DNA from 2 places in the Subdoligranulum sp. DSM 23681 genome. Region 2 is predicted to be linked to the other one. Evidence: predicted binding sites of a transcription regulator. Region 2 holds the regulator's gene; the other holds the start of a gene.

Region 1 (8,380 bases), 770 kb from region 2:
CCCGGCCAGCGCCCCCGCCATGGCCGGCAGGGCGAACCCGGGCGGGCACCCCACCGTCAGTGCCAGCCCCAGGGGGGCGGTGCCATAGAGCTGGCCGGCCCCCAGCAGGCATCCGGCGCCCAGCGTCCCCAGCCGCCACAGCAGCGCGCCCGAAAGAAACCGGCTTTCCGGTGCGGCCTGCAGCGCTGGCGGGCTTTCGGACTCCCGGACCGGGGCCTGCGCCCCGGCGGGGGACGGTGATGCGGCCGGCACACGGGCCTTGTCTTTGGTAAAAATCGGCATGATAAAAACCCCTCCTCCTATGCGGTTGTGCCAGGAAGTATAGCCTGCTTGCCCCGCACTTTTTGCCGCAGGACAGCGAAAGCCCAAAACCAAACAAAAACCCGCCCGCCCCGCCCGAAAGAGCAGGCAAGAACGGCTTTGTCCTTGTGAAAAGGGGGAAAAGGGAATATACTGATAAGATACAATGAATGTCGAAAGGCGTACCGGGAGGTTCAGGGATGCAATATTATCAATGTACAGCACCGGATTGTGAATTCGTCACCATGCGGGAGGACCTGGAAGTCTGCCCCCGGTGCGGCAACGAAGGATTTGTCCCGGTGGAGGAATCCGATATCACCCCCCGGGGCTGGATGTACCTGTGCCGGGAAGCGGACCGGGCGGGGAACTGGAAACAGGCCTATGATTTCTGCGCCCGGGGTGCCGAAAAGGGCGACCCCGACTGCCTGTGCGAGCAGGGGCACCGGATGCTGTATGGCAAGGGCGGTCCCCGTGACCCGGAACAGGCGGCGGCCCTGTTTGAGCAGGCGGCGGCGCAGGACAGCGCCCACGGGCGGTTCCTGCTGGGGCTGTGCTATGAAAAGGGGGAAGGACGGCCCCAGAGCTGGGAAAACGCGGTGTTTCTGTACAAGCAGGCGGCGCAGCAGGGGTCTGCACCGGCGCAGTGCAATCTGGGCTGGTGTTATGAGTTCGGCAAAGGGGTGCCTGCGGACCAGAAATCTGCCGCTTACTGGTACGGCATGGCGGCACTGAAAAAGGAACCCCGGGCCCAGTGCTGTCTGGCGGTGTGCTACCGCGAGGGCATCGGGGTGGAAAAGGACATCCGCCGGACGGTACAGCTGTACCGGCTTGCGGCGGGAACAGGATATGCGCCGGCCCGTCTGGCTCTAGGCCAGCTGTACGAGAAGGGCCTGGGCGTGAAAAAAGACCCGCAGCGTGCGGTCCGGTACTATCACCAGGCGGCCGACAGCGGGCTGGACCGGGCGCAGCTTGCGCTGGGCCGCTGCTATGACAAGGGCATCGGTCTGCAGGAGGACCAGACCGCCGCCACCCGGTGGTATACCGCCGCCGCCGAGCGCGGCAATACCGAAGCGCAGGTCCTGATGGGGCTGCGGTGCCAGATGGGCAAGGGGACGGAACAGAATGACTGTGCGGCCATGTTCTGGTACCAGCGTGCAGCCGATCTGTCGGACCCTGTGGGGGAGTATTACTATGCGCGGTGCTGCCAGAAAGGCATCGGCACCGAGGCCAACCAGGCAGAAGCGGTGCGCTGGTATGCGGCCGCTGCCGAGCGCGGGGAACCCCGGGCGATGGCGGAACTGGGAAAATACTACGAGGACGGCATCGTTCTGCCCCGCAGACCCTTTCGGGCAGCCAAGCTCTATTCCCAGTCGGCCAAGGCGGGGAACCCCCGGGGCATGACCCTGTTGGGCTGGCTCTATGAGAACGGCATCGGCGTGCCCAAAAGCGTGTCCAAGGCCCTGGAACTGTACAACCGTGCGGCGGAAAAGAATTACGCGCCGGCGCAGTGCAGACTGGGCTGGTTCTATGAGAATGGCGAGGGGGTGGAGCAGGACTCCCGGCGGGCGGCGCGCCTGTACCGGGCGGCGGCGATGCAGGGCAGCAGCCAGGGGGCGTGCAATCTGGGGGTCTGTTATGAAAACGGTATCGGCCTGGAAGCCGACCCCAAAGAAGCGGTGCGCTGGTATCTTCTGGCTGCCCGGAAGGGGGACGCGCGGGCGCAGTGGTATCTGGGCCTCAACTATGAGGAGGGCATTGGTGTGCCGGCCGACCCGGCCCAGGCGGTGCATTGGTATACCATGGCGGCCGAACAGGGATATGCGCCGGCGCAGGAACGCCTGGGCTGGTGTTTTCTGGAAGGGCGGGGGACCGAGCCCTCGCTTCCGGATGCGCACCGCTGGTTCCGGGAGTCCGCCGCCCAGGATCTGACCGGGGCTCAGTACGGTCTGGGGTTGTGTCATGAGCGGGAGGAGGAAGGCCCGGAAGCCGTGGCCTGCTACCGCATTGCGGCGGACCAGGGGGATACGCGGGCCATGTATCGTCTGGCCCTGTGCATGGAACGGGGCTTCGGCGTCCAGAAGAATCCCCGGGCAGCCCTGCAATGGTTCCGGCAGGCCGCCCAGGAACAGCCGGAAGCCCGGTACAAGATGGGGCTGTATGCGGAAAAAGGCTGGGGCGGCGAGCCCCGCAGCCACATCCGGGCCAAGATCCTGTATCGCATGGCGGCGGACCAGGGCAGCGAGGAAGCCCGCAAGGCCCTGGAACGTCTGAATCGCCGCTGGATCTGACCCTTACGCCCAGGGGTGGGCCAGCCATTCCCCCAGGTAGATATAAGGCAGGGCATACCGGTCCCGCAAAAGTTCCTCCGCCCCGGAACTGGGGGCGCAGAGCCCCGGGCACAGGGGCAGGCGGACCGAGGCGGTGAACACCGGTCCCGCACCGAAGACCGCGGCCCCGCCGCCCTCGGCGGCCAGACGCTTCCACAGCGGGATGGTATCTGCGGGGGTCAGGGCGGCGGCCCCGCCCTGCACACACAGCAGAATGCCGCCATTCCGGGGCAGGCAGCGCACCACCGCACGGCTGCCGCCGGTGCGCAGGGCGCCCCGCAGCGTGCACAGCACAGCCGCCTGCAGCAGCCTGCCGTGCACCGGCACGGGCAGTTCCCGCCCCGGCGGTACCATGGCATACAGCCATCCGCTGCGGCGGCGGACACTTCCCTGTACGGCGGTGCACAGGGCGTCCAGCACCGCCCCCGCGTCGGCGGGCCGGCGGGGCGGGGCGCCGCGGCAGAGCAGTTCCGCGGTGGTCAGCAGCCGCAGCCCGCTGAGCACAGGCAGCGGGTCCAGACCGCCCAGACGCCGTCCTGCAGCCTGCTCCGCCAGCCGTGCCCGGATCTCCCGGTTGGGCAGTTCCATGGTAGCGGCCTCCTTTCCCTGCAAGCAGTAACAGCGCTATTGTATGCAGAAAATCTTCCCGGTGCGCCCGGAAAATGCTGCCACACCGTTTTTTGGCACCCCGAAGCCCCGGATGCCGGTACGGAAGCGGAACAGGAATGGACACAACGCTGAAAAAAGAGGCAAAAATCCCTCCTGATTTTGACCAAATAGCATGATTTTTCAAATTCGGTGTTAAAATAATAACAACAGACTTGCAGTTTTTGTGCAAATCGAGTACAATAGAAGCATACCGGAACGCGGTGATGTCACCGCATCAAGGTGGGGCGGACAAGCCGTCCCGAATCAATAAAATCTTGGGAGGATTTTACTATGGCTGTTAAAGTTGCTATCAATGGTTTTGGCCGCATCGGCCGCCTGGCCTTCCGTCAGATGTTCGAGGCTGAGGGCTACGAAGTCGTCGCCATCAACGACCTGACCAGCCCCGCTATGCTGGCTCACCTGCTGAAGTACGACACCGCTCAGGGCTCTTTCCTGGGCAAGATCGGTGAGAACAAGCACACCGTCGAAGCCGGCGAGGATTACATCGTCGTCGACGGCAAGAAGATCACCATCTACGCCATCAAGGACGCCAAGGATTGCCCCTGGGGCGAACTGGGCATCGATGTCGTGCTGGAGTGCACCGGTTTCTACACCTCCAAGGCCAAGAGCATGGCTCACATCGAAGCCGGCGCCAAGAAGGTCGTTATCTCTGCTCCTGCTGGCAACGACCTGAAGACCATCGTCTACTCCGTCAACGAGAAGACCCTGACCGCTGACGATCAGGTCATCTCCGCTGCTTCCTGCACCACCAACTGCCTGGCTCCCATGGCCGACACCCTGAACAAGACCTATCCCATCGTCTCCGGCATCATGACCACCGTTCATGCTTACACCGGTGACCAGATGATCCTGGACGGCCCGCAGCGCAAGGGCGACCTGCGCCGCGCTCGTGCTGGTGCTCAGAACATCGTTCCCAACTCCACCGGCGCTGCCAAGGCCATCGGCCTGGTCATCCCCGAACTGAACGGCAAGCTGATCGGCTCCGCTCAGCGCGTTCCCGTCCCCACCGGCTCCACCACCATCCTGGTTGCCGTTGTCAAGGGCAAGGACGTCACCAAGGAGAGCATCAACGCCGCTATGAAAGCTGCTGCTTCCGAGAGCTTCGGCTACAACGAAGACCAGATCGTCTCTTCTGACGTCATCGGCATGCGTTACGGCAGCCTGTTCGACGCCACCCAGACCATGGTCACCAAGATCGACGACGACACCTATCAGGTTCAGGTCGTGTCCTGGTACGACAACGAGAACAGCTACACCAGCCAGATGGTCCGCACCATTAAGTACTTCGCTGAGCTGTAATCGCTTCCTCCCACTGATATAAGCGTGGTTGCGGGTCCTGTCGGTTTATGACCCACAAGACCTGCCGCGGTTCCGGCCGCGGCCAGCAGTGAACACGAACAAAGCCCCTTCCGATTGTGTATGCAGCCGGAAGGGGCTTTTTGCATAGTTGTGCCCGGGCGGCATCAGCCGCCCGGGCACGCTGTTTGTATGTCGGCTGTCCCGGAAAAAGCAGAAAGAACAGCAGTGCCGCTGCTATTCCAGGAAGCACCAGCCCGTTTCCGGCACCGCACACGGGTTTGGGCCGGGGCCGCAGTGCGGGGCAGGGAAGAGGCCCTGGCATCCTGCCGGCGGCAAAGCTCCGGTCAAAAGCCTGCTTGTGGTGGAGATCCCCGATGATACCCTTGCCGAACCAGACGAAATCCCACTCTTTCATCCCTGCACCTGCCTTTCGTCAAAGGCTTATCTGCGGGCCTCACGGGGCGGGTACCGCCGCGGGGTGTCGGTGCAGAGCAGGATGTAGTCGATGCTCACATCGTAGATCTTTGCCAGCGCCACCAGAAAATCGGCGGTCAGCGGCTGGGTACCGGTCTCCAGATAACTGTATTTGCGCTGGGTGATGCCGATCATATCGGCCAACTGCTGCTGGGTGTAGTCGTGATCTTCCCGCAATTCCCGTACGCGATTGGTCATTGTGTCCACCTGCCTTCTTCTATTACAAGAATAGGCTAGATAGATTCTGTCTATTGACTTTTAGATAAATATTATCTACAATAAAGAGAAAATGGACCACAAAAGGGGAGAGCACAAACGAAAATCAATTCTGAAAAGTCGGACGGGCCGGCCGCGGAGGACAAGGCCCGTCAGGATCTGCCCCACCTGGGACTGAATACGCTGGCCTTTCTGCTGCCGCCGGTGGGGGCGGGGATATACCTGGCCCTGCGGCGAACCATGCCCCGGCGGGGCGGTTCGACGGCCCGGTGGGCCTGGGCGGGAGCCGGCTTTTACGCGGGATGCTACCTTGTGCTGTGGCTCTGTTTCCGATAATCAAAAAGCGGCGTGCTTCCGGGCAGGAAACACGCCGCTTTTATTTCTGTCAGTTGTTCTTTTGTCGGGCGATGGAGGCCACCACGCCGGACAGGGCCAGCAGGGCAATCAGGTTGGGAATGGCCATGAGACCGTTGAAAAAGTCGGCCAGTTTCCACACCAGGTCCACCTTCAGGGTGGAGCCCACCAGAACAAACAGCACCACGATGGCACTGTACACCGGCAGGGCCTTGGAACCGAACAGCGCCTTGAAGTTGACCTGTCCGAAGAAGTACCAGCCCAGGATGGTGGAGAAGGCGAAGAAGAACATGCACACGGCAATGAAGACCTGCCCGAACGGCCCGAAGGTCTGGGCAAAGGCTGCCTGGGTCAGGGCGGTGCCGTCCAAGCCTGTAGAGACCAGACCGGAGGTGATGAGCACCAGACCGGTGAGGGTCAGGATCACGAAGGTGTCGATGAACACGCTGACGATGGCCATGGCGCCCTGGTCCTGGGGATGCTTGACCTTGGCGATGGCGTGGGCGTGGGGGGTGGAACCCAGGCCGGCTTCGTTGGAGAAAAGCCCGCGGGCCACACCGTAGCGGATGGCCTGCTGTACCGTCACACCGGCCACGCCGCCGGCCATGGACTGCGGCCGGAAGGCCATGCCGAAGATCTGGGCAAAGGCACCGGGCAGGGCCGTGATGTTCATGAGCAGGGTGACCACACAGCCCAGAATGTAGAAGATGGCCATGATGGGGACCAGCTTTTCGGTGACAGCGGCAATGCGCTGTACGCCGCCCAGGAAAATGAACGCCGCAATGGCCGCTACCACAACGCCCACCACCAGTTTGTTCACGCCGAAAGCGTTGTGGAAGGCATCACTGATGGAGTTGGACTGGACCATATTGCCCATGAAGCCCAGGGCCAGCACGATGGCCACCGAGAAGAACCCGGCCAGAAACTTGCCGAAACGCCCCTTGAAGGCGGCGCGGATGTAGTAGACGGGACCGCCGGTCACATGGCCGTCCACGGTGGTCTTGTATGTCTGGGCCAGTACGGCCTCGGCGTAGATGGTGGCCATGCCGAAAAAGGCGGATACCCACACCCAGAACAGCGCTCCCGGGCCGCCGCTGACCAGGGCGGTGGCACAGCCGGTGATGTTGCCGGTGCCCACCTGGGCGGCCACAGCGGTGGACAGTGCCTGGAAGGAGCTCATGCCGTCCTTGCCGGCGGCCTTGCCGTGCAGGCTGAACCCGCCGAACAGACGGCGCATGCCCTCGCCAAAGCGGCGGACCTGGATGAATCCCAGCCGCAGGGTGAAAAAGATGCCAGTGCCTACCAGCAGAAACACAAGGATATAATCCCACAAAAAGTTGCTTGCCTGGGACACCAGGGCGGTAAACTGTTCCATGATACTTTCCGTTCCTCTCTTCCAGTTGTAATACACCAAAACGCTCCCTCAAAACGGAACGTCGATATCTAGGATACCATGATTGCGAAGAAAGGTCAAGTGTATTTGTGTGGAGGACAGACTGGGTCAACGGGGCGCCTCCCCGCTGTGCCATCGCTTGCTCAGCATCTGCAGGGCCCGCTTTTCCAGTCGGGAAATGTAGGACCGGCTGATGTGGAATTCCTCGGCCACCTGCTGCTGGGTCAGGGGAGGGCGCCGGTCCAGGCCGTAGCGCAGGGTCAGGATGCGCTGTTCCCGTTCCGGCAGCTCCGCCACCAGTCCGCGCAGCCGTCTGGCCAGATCCCGCTGCTCGCAGTCGTCCTCCATGACGCCATCATCGGGCAGTACATCTCCCAATGTGAGGGACCCGCCATTCCGGCTGCTGGCTTCCAGCGGTTCCTGCAGCGAGACCACCGTCCCTTCCCGCCGGATATGCCGCAGATGCATGCGGATCTCATTTTCAATACACTGGCTGGCATAACTGGAAAACCGGACCCGGCGTTCAGGCCGGAAGGTATCCACCGCCTTGATGAGCCCGATGGTGCCGATGCTGATGAGGTCGTCCTGCCCGCCCGGGGCGGCGTAGTATTTTTTGACCACATGGGCCACCAACCGCAGGTTGTGGCTGATGAGTCTGTCCCGGGCAGCGGTATCGCCGGTATGCATGGCGGCAAAGGCGGCCTGTTCCTGGGCAGGGGAGAGGGGGCGGGGAAAACTGCCGCTCTCCAGGTGCAGGGCGGCGAACCAGATATGTGCGGCCGCGTTTTGCAGAAACACCCATAAAATTGAAAACACGTTTCTCACCTCCCATTCAGTGCAGGCTATGCAAAAAAAGGGGAGAAAAGAACCGGACTGCGCTTCCCGGAAGAAAGCGGTTGTCCCGGGGGAAACAGACATGTATAATGACCATAGACAAAAAGAAGGGCAAGCGCCATCACAGGGAGGCCTGAACGGATGAATGTGCTGTGCTTCGGAGATTCCAATACCTATGGATACGACCCGCGTTCCCTGCTGGGCGGGCGATATCCCAAGGAAAGCCGCTGGGTGGATATTCTGGCGCAAAAGACCGGCTGGGAAATCATCAACCAGGGAGAAAACGGCCGCTGCATTCCGGATGCGCCTTGTTCTTTCCCCATGCACACCGATCTGGTGATCCTGATGCTGGGAACCAATGACCTCATAAAAACGGGGGGTTCACCGGACAAGGCTGCGTGGAAGATGGAGCGCTTCTTGTCCCGGCCCACCTTGTCGGGGCACCAGATCATGCTGATTGCACCGCCGCCGGTGGTGATCTATGATGAATGGACGGAGGAACCGTGCGGCCCTG
Region 2 (8,380 bases):
CGGCAGATGTCCAGGATCTTGGTCTTGACGCCAAAGCTGTCCAGCGTATTGACCAGAACATCGGCGTTGCGTTTCATTTCCCGCACCGCACCGCTCTCATCCTCCGGACGGTTGGCATTGAAAAGATTTAAGGAGGGATAGCAGTAAGGCTGATGCTCCTTCTGCAGCAGATCCAGCGCTTTGGCTTCCGGGGTCTGTGTAATGGGGACCGGACTGGAAATGGGAGCCGAAGCCGAATTGCCGACCTCCGTGCTGACTCGCAGGCGTCCGACAGGTGCAGGCTGGTTGGCTGGCAGCGACACCGATGCCACCGCTGCCTGCTGGGCAGTCATGGGCACGGGCTCCTGCTTCTGGGTCAGCAAATCCGACACAGGAATGCCGGCATTCCATGCTGCCGTAGCCGGATCAACCAGCACGTTGTCATCATCAAAACTGCCGCCCAGAGTGGGGATCACCGCAGTCTTGGGCTGCGGCGGTACTGCCGGCTGCTGCGCCTGGACCGGCGGCTGAGAAAGATCCAGCGTTGTGGCAAAGGATTCTTCCGGTTCCGGCAAATCCAGGTGCACTTCGGAAGAAACATCCTGATGCACCGCCGTGCGGGGTGCCGGACTGCTCATAGCCCGACTGATCAGGGCATCCAGCTCACTCTCACTGGCCTGCACCACCTCCGGTTCTTCCTCCTGGGCATCCAGATGAAGTTCAAAATCTTCTTCCGGCTCCGGCTCGGGCATCGGTGCCTTGGCGGGAGCCGGCGTTTTTTTGCGTCCCAGCTGCTCCAACGGGTCCAGTCCGAAGGTTCCGCCAGGTCCGATAACCACTTTCTCCAGCGGATCATGATTGACCGCATTTTCCAGCGCGCGAGTGGATGCATCCGGTCCCAGATCCACATCAAAATCCGGCCGGTAGACCGGCGGTGCGGCGGGACGAGTCTTGGCCGCAGGCTGCTGCGCCGCCTGCGGTGCGGAAGCATTCTGGCGGGCTTTTTCCTCCTGTTCCAGGTAAGGCTCCACATCAAATGCCGGATGCTGTGCCGGCTGCGGCTGCCGCGGCAGCGTACCGGTCAGATTTTCCAGCGGTTCTTCTTCCGGACTTTGGCCGAACAACTGCGTATCGTAGGCTGTTGCCTCGGCGCGGCGGGCGGCCTGGGTGTCTTCGTACTTCTGCATGGTCTGGTTGATGAAGCGCACCACATCCGCCGGGGTCAGCGCAAAGAAGACCATCAGTCCCATGGCAAAAAGCAGCAGCATAACGATGTTGGCCCCCGGACGGCCGAGCAGAGAAAGCAACAGCGCGCCCGCACTGCCCAGTACGCCGCCGGACCAGAACCGGGTATATCCCCAGTTATACAGCATCTTGATAATATCCCACGCTGTGGATTCATGAACTGCAAACTTGGAAAACACCACCGGAACACTGGCGCCGACCACGCCCATCAGGACCATCTTGGCCACAAAAACGCCCACACGGTACCCGGATGCCACCAGGTATGCCAGATACAGCAAGAAGGGACCGAGAATATAGGTCATGATGCCGAACACACCGAACAGTGCATTGCGCATCAGAAGCCAGAAATCCTGTCCGCGGACCAGCACCAGCGCGATAACCAGCAGCCCCAGCCCCGCCAGCAGCACGCTGCGGCCAAGGTTCTGGGTTTCGGCCCGACGCTGGGCCCGACGCGACGGCTGCTTGTGCGCCGCAGCGGAAGAGCGGCCCTTGTTGCTTTTGCTGCGGGATCCGCTTTTGCTTTTGGACGAGCCGGACGAGCGCGAGGACGAGGACGAACGATAGGTCGATTTGCCTGACCTTGAACTTGCCATCTTACCATACTCCTCTATGTATTTTCAGCCTTCACCCGGCCGGAACCGACCGGCGGCACCACGCAGGAGCGTGGAATGCCGTTGACTATGTAATGGGGCAAACTGCCCCTTATAGCATATAGGTTATTCTAGCACGAAACAGGGCGGTTGTAAAACCCCCGCAAGAGATTTTACGTTTCGGGATTTCTGTATCTGCCTTTTGGTGTGCGGCCGGATTCGATCTCTTTATAGAGGTAGCGCAGGGCATCATCCAGCCCGCCCAGAGAGTCGATCAGCCCCTCCTCCACCGCCTGCTGTCCGTTGAGCACTGTGCCCATATCCATAACCAGTTCTCCGGTATTGTGCATGAGCTGGGTAAAGCGTTTGGCCGAAATGGCCGAGTGCCCCGCCACAAATCCCACAATACGTTCCTGCATCTGTTCGAAGTAGCGCAGGGTCTGCGGGACCCCCAGCACCATGCCAGAATGCCGGACCGGATGCACCGTCATGGTGGCGGTGGGCACAATAAAGCTGTGCCGCGCCGACACTGCCAGCGGAATCCCGATGGAATGGCCGCCTCCCAGAACCAGCGTGGCACTGGGTTTGCTGACCCCGGCAATAAGTTCCGCCAGCGCCAGCCCTGCCTCCACGTCCCCTCCCACCGTGTTCAGGATGACCAGAAGACCCTCTATGGATGGGTCTTCCTGAATATCCACCAGCAGCGGGATCACATGCTCGTACTTGGTGGTTTTCTGGTTATCAGGTGCCAGTGTGTGGCCCTCAATGGTACCAATGACCGTCAGGCAATGGATGGCGTGGCGGCCCCGGGTGGTTTCGATCAGGCCGGATTCAGCAATGAGATCATTTTTCAGCCGTGCCTGCTCCGCCGGCTCCGACGACTGCGCAGATTGTTTTTTCATGAAGCAGTTCCCCTTTCTTTGGTCAGATGCCTGTTTTCAGTATAGCCAGACCGGAGGGCAAATATTTTTTATTGCGATACACAGCGGTTTGTTTTGTAAGTGTTAGATAAAAATTTGACAATCTTAGGGAAACACATTATACTTTTTCCATAGAATAGACAGGGCACAGTGTGGTGCCACAACAATGAGGGGGCGTATGACATTGGCCACACAAAACAAAGCCTCCCTGCCGGTGATCAAACGGTTGCCAAAATATTACCGTTATCTGAACAATCTGGCAGCGGAGGGCCGGGACAAGATCTCTTCCAGTGAGCTGGCCCGCATGATGGGCACGACCGCCAGCCAGGTACGGCAGGACTTCAACTGTTTCGGCGGGTTCGGACAGCAGGGCATCGGGTATAAGGTGGATGTACTTCTGGCAGAGATCAGCAAGCTGTTGTTTGGGGACGGCGAACTCCTGCCCACCATTCTGATCGGTGCCGGTCGTCTGGGCACTGCGGTTTCCAGTTTTATTTCCCGTGATACCAACGGGTATCGCCTTCTGGCGGTGTTCGACATCAACCCCGATCTGATCGGCAAGGAGATGGCCGGCGTTCCCATTCACGCACTGGATGAGCTGGAATCTTTCTGTGCCAAGAACAAGCCGGTGGTGGCGGTCCTGTGTGTGCCGCGTCAGAGTGCCACCGAACTTTCGGGAGAACTGGTCCGCTTGGGAATCCAGGGATTCTGGAACTTCAGCCATTATGACATGTCGGTGGAATATCCCGATGTCACAGTGGAAAATGTACATCTGGGCGACAGCCTGATGAGCCTGGGCTACCGGTTGCGCAACCGGGACGAATCTTGAATCATAATCACGCGGTAGAACGGGCGCGGCCAATTGACCGCGCCCCTTGTTTGGTCCCCGGATCGGACTGCACCGCCAACGGAGAAATGTAAGATGGCAAAATTGTATTTTCGTTACGGCGCCATGAACAGCGGCAAAACCACCGCCTTGCTGCAGGTGGCTTTCAATTACAAAGAGCGCGGTATGCGGGTTCTGATTCTGAAAGCCAGCATCGACACAAAGGGCGGCGACCACATTGTTTCCCGTCTGGGTGTCAGCTGTAAAGTGGACAAGCTTGTCACCCCAGAAATGAACATTCTGGATGAGGTGCGTGCGGATGCCGAAGCTCACGGAAAACCGGCCTGTGTACTGTGCGATGAGAGCCAATTTTTCACGCCGGAGCAGGCGGAGCAGTTGTTCCTGGTGACAGTGGACCTGGGAATCCCGGTCATCTGCTACGGGCTGCGCGCTGATTTCATGCTGCGTGGTTTTCCCGGCTCCACGCGCCTGCTGGAACTGGCCCACTCCATCGAAGAGATGAAAACCATCTGTGCCTGCGGCCGCAAAGCCATGTGCAACGGACGCAAAGTAAACGGACAGTTCGTGTTTGAAGGGGCACAGGTGGCCATTGATACCGTAGACAACGTGGAATATGAAAGCCTTTGTCCCCAATGCTGGTACCGGGAGTACCGTGCTTTTCTGAAGCGCACCCACAAATAAAAAGAGCATTTTTGCGGAGCATTACAGTCGTTTTCTGGCCCCCGACGTGCAAAATATGTGCGCCGGGGGTCATCTTTGTTTCTGTGCGCATTTTTTGCACGCCGTTTTGCCCATACGAATCATTTTTGCGCTTTGATATATGTTTCTATTTTTTCCATTTTGTTTTCGCACTATGTCGATGATAGATGCATTTTGTTGAATTGTTTTGTTTATTTTATCTTTTTGCATCTTTGTTCTTCATTTTTGTTCCTTTTTGTGAATTGCCATTTTGCATAATCAGCGGTAACAAAGATAGTATATTTTGACATATGCACCAATTACTCTCCGAAAACTAGGGCAAATAATGCGCGCTTTTTATGAGGACGAACACAATCCGATATTTTTTTGTTGTAAAAGTTTTGCTATCATAATGACGTTGGGCAGGCCGCGGGGTTCCCGCACCTGTTATGTGATTTATAGCTATAGGAGGAAAAAACAATGAAAAAGGCGATTGCACTTGCACTGGCCGGCGTGATGAGCGTTGGTCTGCTTGCGGGCTGCGGCAGCACCGGCAGCTCTTCGTCGGCCAGCACCGGCACCGACGCCGCCACTGGCGAAACTTCCACCACCTCTTCCGGCGACGGCAGCCTGTCGATCAGCTGGTGGGGCGGCGACAGCCGTCACACTGCGTATCAGAATGCTCTGGCTGCGTTCACCGAGGAAACCGGCATCCAGGTTGACACCCACTACGGTGCCTGGTCCGGCTGGGAAGATCAGACTTCCGCCGCTCTGTATTCCGGCAACGCCGAAGATGTCATGCAGGTCAACTGGAACTGGCTGAGCCAGTACAGCGGCGATGGCAGCAAATTCGTCGACCTGAATGAGTATTCCGACATCATTGATCTGTCCCAGTTCCCGCAGAGCACCCTGGATGCCTGCACGGTAGCCGGCAAGCTGCAGGCCCTGCCTGTGTCCATGACCGGCCGTATCTTCTACTGGAACATGAACACCTTCAAGGAAGCCGGCATTGAGGAAGTTCCTTCTACGCTGGATGACCTGTACGCTGCAGGCGAAGCCTTCAAGACCAAGCTGGGCGACGACTATTATCCCCTGGCCATGGGCGAATACGACCGCATGCTCCTGATGACCTTCTACCTGGAAAGCACCTATGGCAAGCCCTGGGTGGAAGACAACACCCTGCAGTACACCGTGGAAGAGATTGCCACCGGCATTGATTTCATCCAGAGCCTGGAAGACAACCACGTCATTCCCAGCCTGCAGACCATGAACGCGGCCGGCATCGACGGCAACAACTCCATCGACAAGAGCGAGCAGTGGATCAACGGCATGTACGCCGGCATCTTTGAATGGGATTCTTCCGCCACCAAGTACAAGGGCTCCCTGGCCGATCCTTCCGGCTTCACCGTCGGCAACGAGATCAAGTTTGGCGACAAGGCCAACGGCGGTTTCTCCAAGGTTTCCATGGGTCTGGCCATCACCGAGACCTGCCAGGATAAGGAAGCTGCCGCGCAGCTGATCAACTTCCTGCTGAACGGCGACGGCGCCGGCATCATGGGCTCCGAGTGCGGCATTCCCAACTCCGCTTCCGGTCTGGCCGCTGCGGAAGCCGCTGGTGCGGTGGATGAACTGGTTCTGGAAGCCAACACCAAGGTCATGCAGTTCGTCGACTTCCAGCTCGCCCCCACCTATGAGAGCAACGATCTGAAGGCCAACCCCGGCGGTGTTTACACCGACGTGTTCGGCGGTTACAGCTACGGCGAGTACACCGACTCCACCGAAGCTGCTACCGATCTGTATGACGGCGTGACCGAAGCTCTGGAAGATGCCGCCAAGGGCTGATCTTCCTTTCTGAATCTGTAAGCCAGCCTGCGCCGGCCCCCACGATTTGATACCAACCGAACGGGGGCCGGCGCTCTTACTGATATTCACTTCTGAACAAATCATGAACACGGCGGCCTACATGCCGCCAAGGACATCGGGCCCCGCCCCGCAAACATCTTTCGCAAAGGAGGCACTTGAATGAGCACCGCATCTGCACCCGTCAGACGTTCGCCGTTCAAAAAATGGTGTGACCAAAACACCGGCTTGTTCTTCCTGATTCCCTGGATTCTGGGTTTCCTTATTTTTAAGTTCTATCCGTTCGCCAGCTCCCTGTATTACAGCTTCACGGACATGAACTTCTTCAAGGGCATCCGTGAATACGGAATCATGAACTACATCGATATTTTCACCGAGAAGGAGACCCGCACCGCTCTGCTGATTACCTTCAAGTACGCGTTCATCACCGTGCCGCTGAAGCTGGTTTTCGCGCTGTTCATCGCATACATCCTGAACTTCAAGATCAAGTTCGTGAACCTGTTCCGCACCGTGTACTACATTCCGTCCATTCTGGGCGGTTCCGTGGCCATTGCTGTGCTGTGGCGTGCCCTGTTCCGTGACACCGGCGTCATCAACACCATGCTGGGCTTCTTTGGAATTCAGGGTCCCGACTGGCTGGCTGACCGTACCTGGGCGCTGTTCATCATCTGCCTGCTGCGTGTGTGGCAGTTCGGTTCCGCCATGGTGCTGTTCCTGGCTGCCTTGAAGGGCGTCTCGGTGGATTTGTATGAGGCTGCCACCATCGACGGTGCCTCCAAGACCCGCCAGTTCTTCTCCATCACCGTCCCCATGATCACCCCCGTTATCTTCTATAACCTGGTCACTCAGATTGCCCAGGCGTTCCAGGAGTTCAACGGCCCGTACATCATCACCGGCGGCGGTCCCCGCAATTCCACGACCCTTGTCGCCCTGCTGGTGTACAACTACGCCTTCAAGGAGAACGAGATGGGCATGGCCTGTGCTCTGGCCTGGGTCATGTTCGTGATCGTTATGGTGCTGACCGTCATCGCCTTCAGCAGCCAGAAGCACTGGGTCTACTACGCTGACTAAGGACGAAGGAGGAATCGAAAATGACACCCATGAAACTTGAAACCCGGCATAAGATTGCCAGATTCTTCCAGTATTTTGTCCTGATCGTGGTCGGCTTTGTGATGATCTATCCCCTGCTGTGGATGATCGGCGCCACCTTCAAGAGCAATGCGGAGATTTTTACCGGCATCGGCTTTATCCCCACCAATCCCACCCTGGACGGTTATGTGGCTGCCGTGACCCAGAACTACGGCGGCGACATCAACATCTGGCGTGCTTTCCTGAACACCTACAGCTATGTGATTCCCAAGGTCATCTTTACGGTGATCTCTTCGGTCATCGCCGCTTACGGTTTCAGCCGCTTCAAATTCAAGGGCCGGGACATCCTGTTCAGCATCATGATCTCCACCCTGTTCCTGCCTCAGGTCGTCCTGAACGTGCCGCAGTACCTGATGTACAACACCTTCGGATGGATCAACAGCCCGCTGTATCTGCCCCTGTGGGTTCCCACTCTGTTTGCCACCGAGACCTACTTCGTGTATCAGCTGGTGCAGTTCATGCGCAGCATTCCTCACGATCTGGACGAAGCCGCTTCCATTGACGGCTGCGGTCCCGTGAAGATCCTGTACAAAATTATCTGCCCCATGCTCTCCCCCTCCCTGGTGGCCTGCGGCCTGTTCCAGTTCATGTGGAGCTGCAACGACTTTATGGGTCCTCTGCTTTATGTAACCACCCCCACCAAGTATCCCATGTCCATCTTCGTCAAGCTGTCCATGGACGGCGACGCCGGTTTCAACTGGAACCGGATCCTGGCTTTGTCCCTCATTTCCATCATCCCGCAGCTGGTCGTCTTCTTCTGCGCACAGGATGCCTTCATTGACGGCATCGCGGCCGGCAGCGTCAAGGGTTAAACACTTTTTGAAAACCCGGTAGTTATCCGATCAGGATGCAAGCTGCCCCGTACCGCTTGAAACAAAGGGGTACGGGGCAGTTGATTTTGAAAACAACGCGCCTTATTGGCTCTTACAATAAAAAAGCGCCGCGCTGTATGGCGCGGCGGTTTGTGGGTTCTTATCTTCTTTCAGTTGCCCTTGTTCACCCGCTTGAAATATTGGCGGTACTGCTGGGGCGAAAGTCCGGTGGCATCCTTGAACACCCGACGGAAATGGGCACTGGTCATGAATCCGGCCTTTTCCGCCACAGTGGAAATG

Evidence for each region. The regulator Rex, encoded in region 2, represses fermentation and respiration genes when NADH is low (regulators of the CRP and FNR family bind a similar motif). The targets are predictions, from matches to a motif close to ATTGTTAANNNNTTAACAAT.
Region 1: a site for Rex is predicted at 3,425-3,444, ahead of gap (type I glyceraldehyde-3-phosphate dehydrogenase). Genes of this name have one in related genera too.

The regions. Positions count from the first base shown of each region.
Region 1 is NZ_CM168050.1:2,111,988-2,120,367, forward strand. Features, by position in the region: gene AC127K_RS09715 (SpoIIE family protein phosphatase) at 1-282, opposite strand, end outside; gene AC127K_RS09720 (tetratricopeptide repeat protein) at 501-2,588, shown strand; gene AC127K_RS09725 (hypothetical protein) at 2,592-3,215, opposite strand; gene gap (type I glyceraldehyde-3-phosphate dehydrogenase) at 3,567-4,595, shown strand; gene AC127K_RS09735 (helix-turn-helix transcriptional regulator) at 5,037-5,267, opposite strand; gene AC127K_RS09740 (alanine/glycine:cation symporter family protein) at 5,671-7,014, opposite strand; gene AC127K_RS09745 (sigma-70 family RNA polymerase sigma factor) at 7,141-7,848, opposite strand; gene AC127K_RS09750 (GDSL-type esterase/lipase family protein) at 8,008-8,380, shown strand, end outside.
Region 2 is NZ_CM168050.1:2,882,789-2,891,168, reverse strand. Features, by position in the region: gene AC127K_RS13340 (DNA translocase FtsK) at 1-1,817, opposite strand, end outside; gene AC127K_RS13335 (ClpP family protease) at 1,988-2,716, opposite strand; gene AC127K_RS13330 (redox-sensing transcriptional repressor Rex) at 2,913-3,563, shown strand; gene AC127K_RS13325 (thymidine kinase) at 3,657-4,262, shown strand; gene AC127K_RS13320 (ABC transporter substrate-binding protein) at 4,740-6,101, shown strand; gene AC127K_RS13315 (carbohydrate ABC transporter permease) at 6,282-7,190, shown strand; gene AC127K_RS13310 (carbohydrate ABC transporter permease) at 7,211-8,080, shown strand; gene AC127K_RS13305 (AraC family transcriptional regulator) at 8,251-8,380, opposite strand, start outside.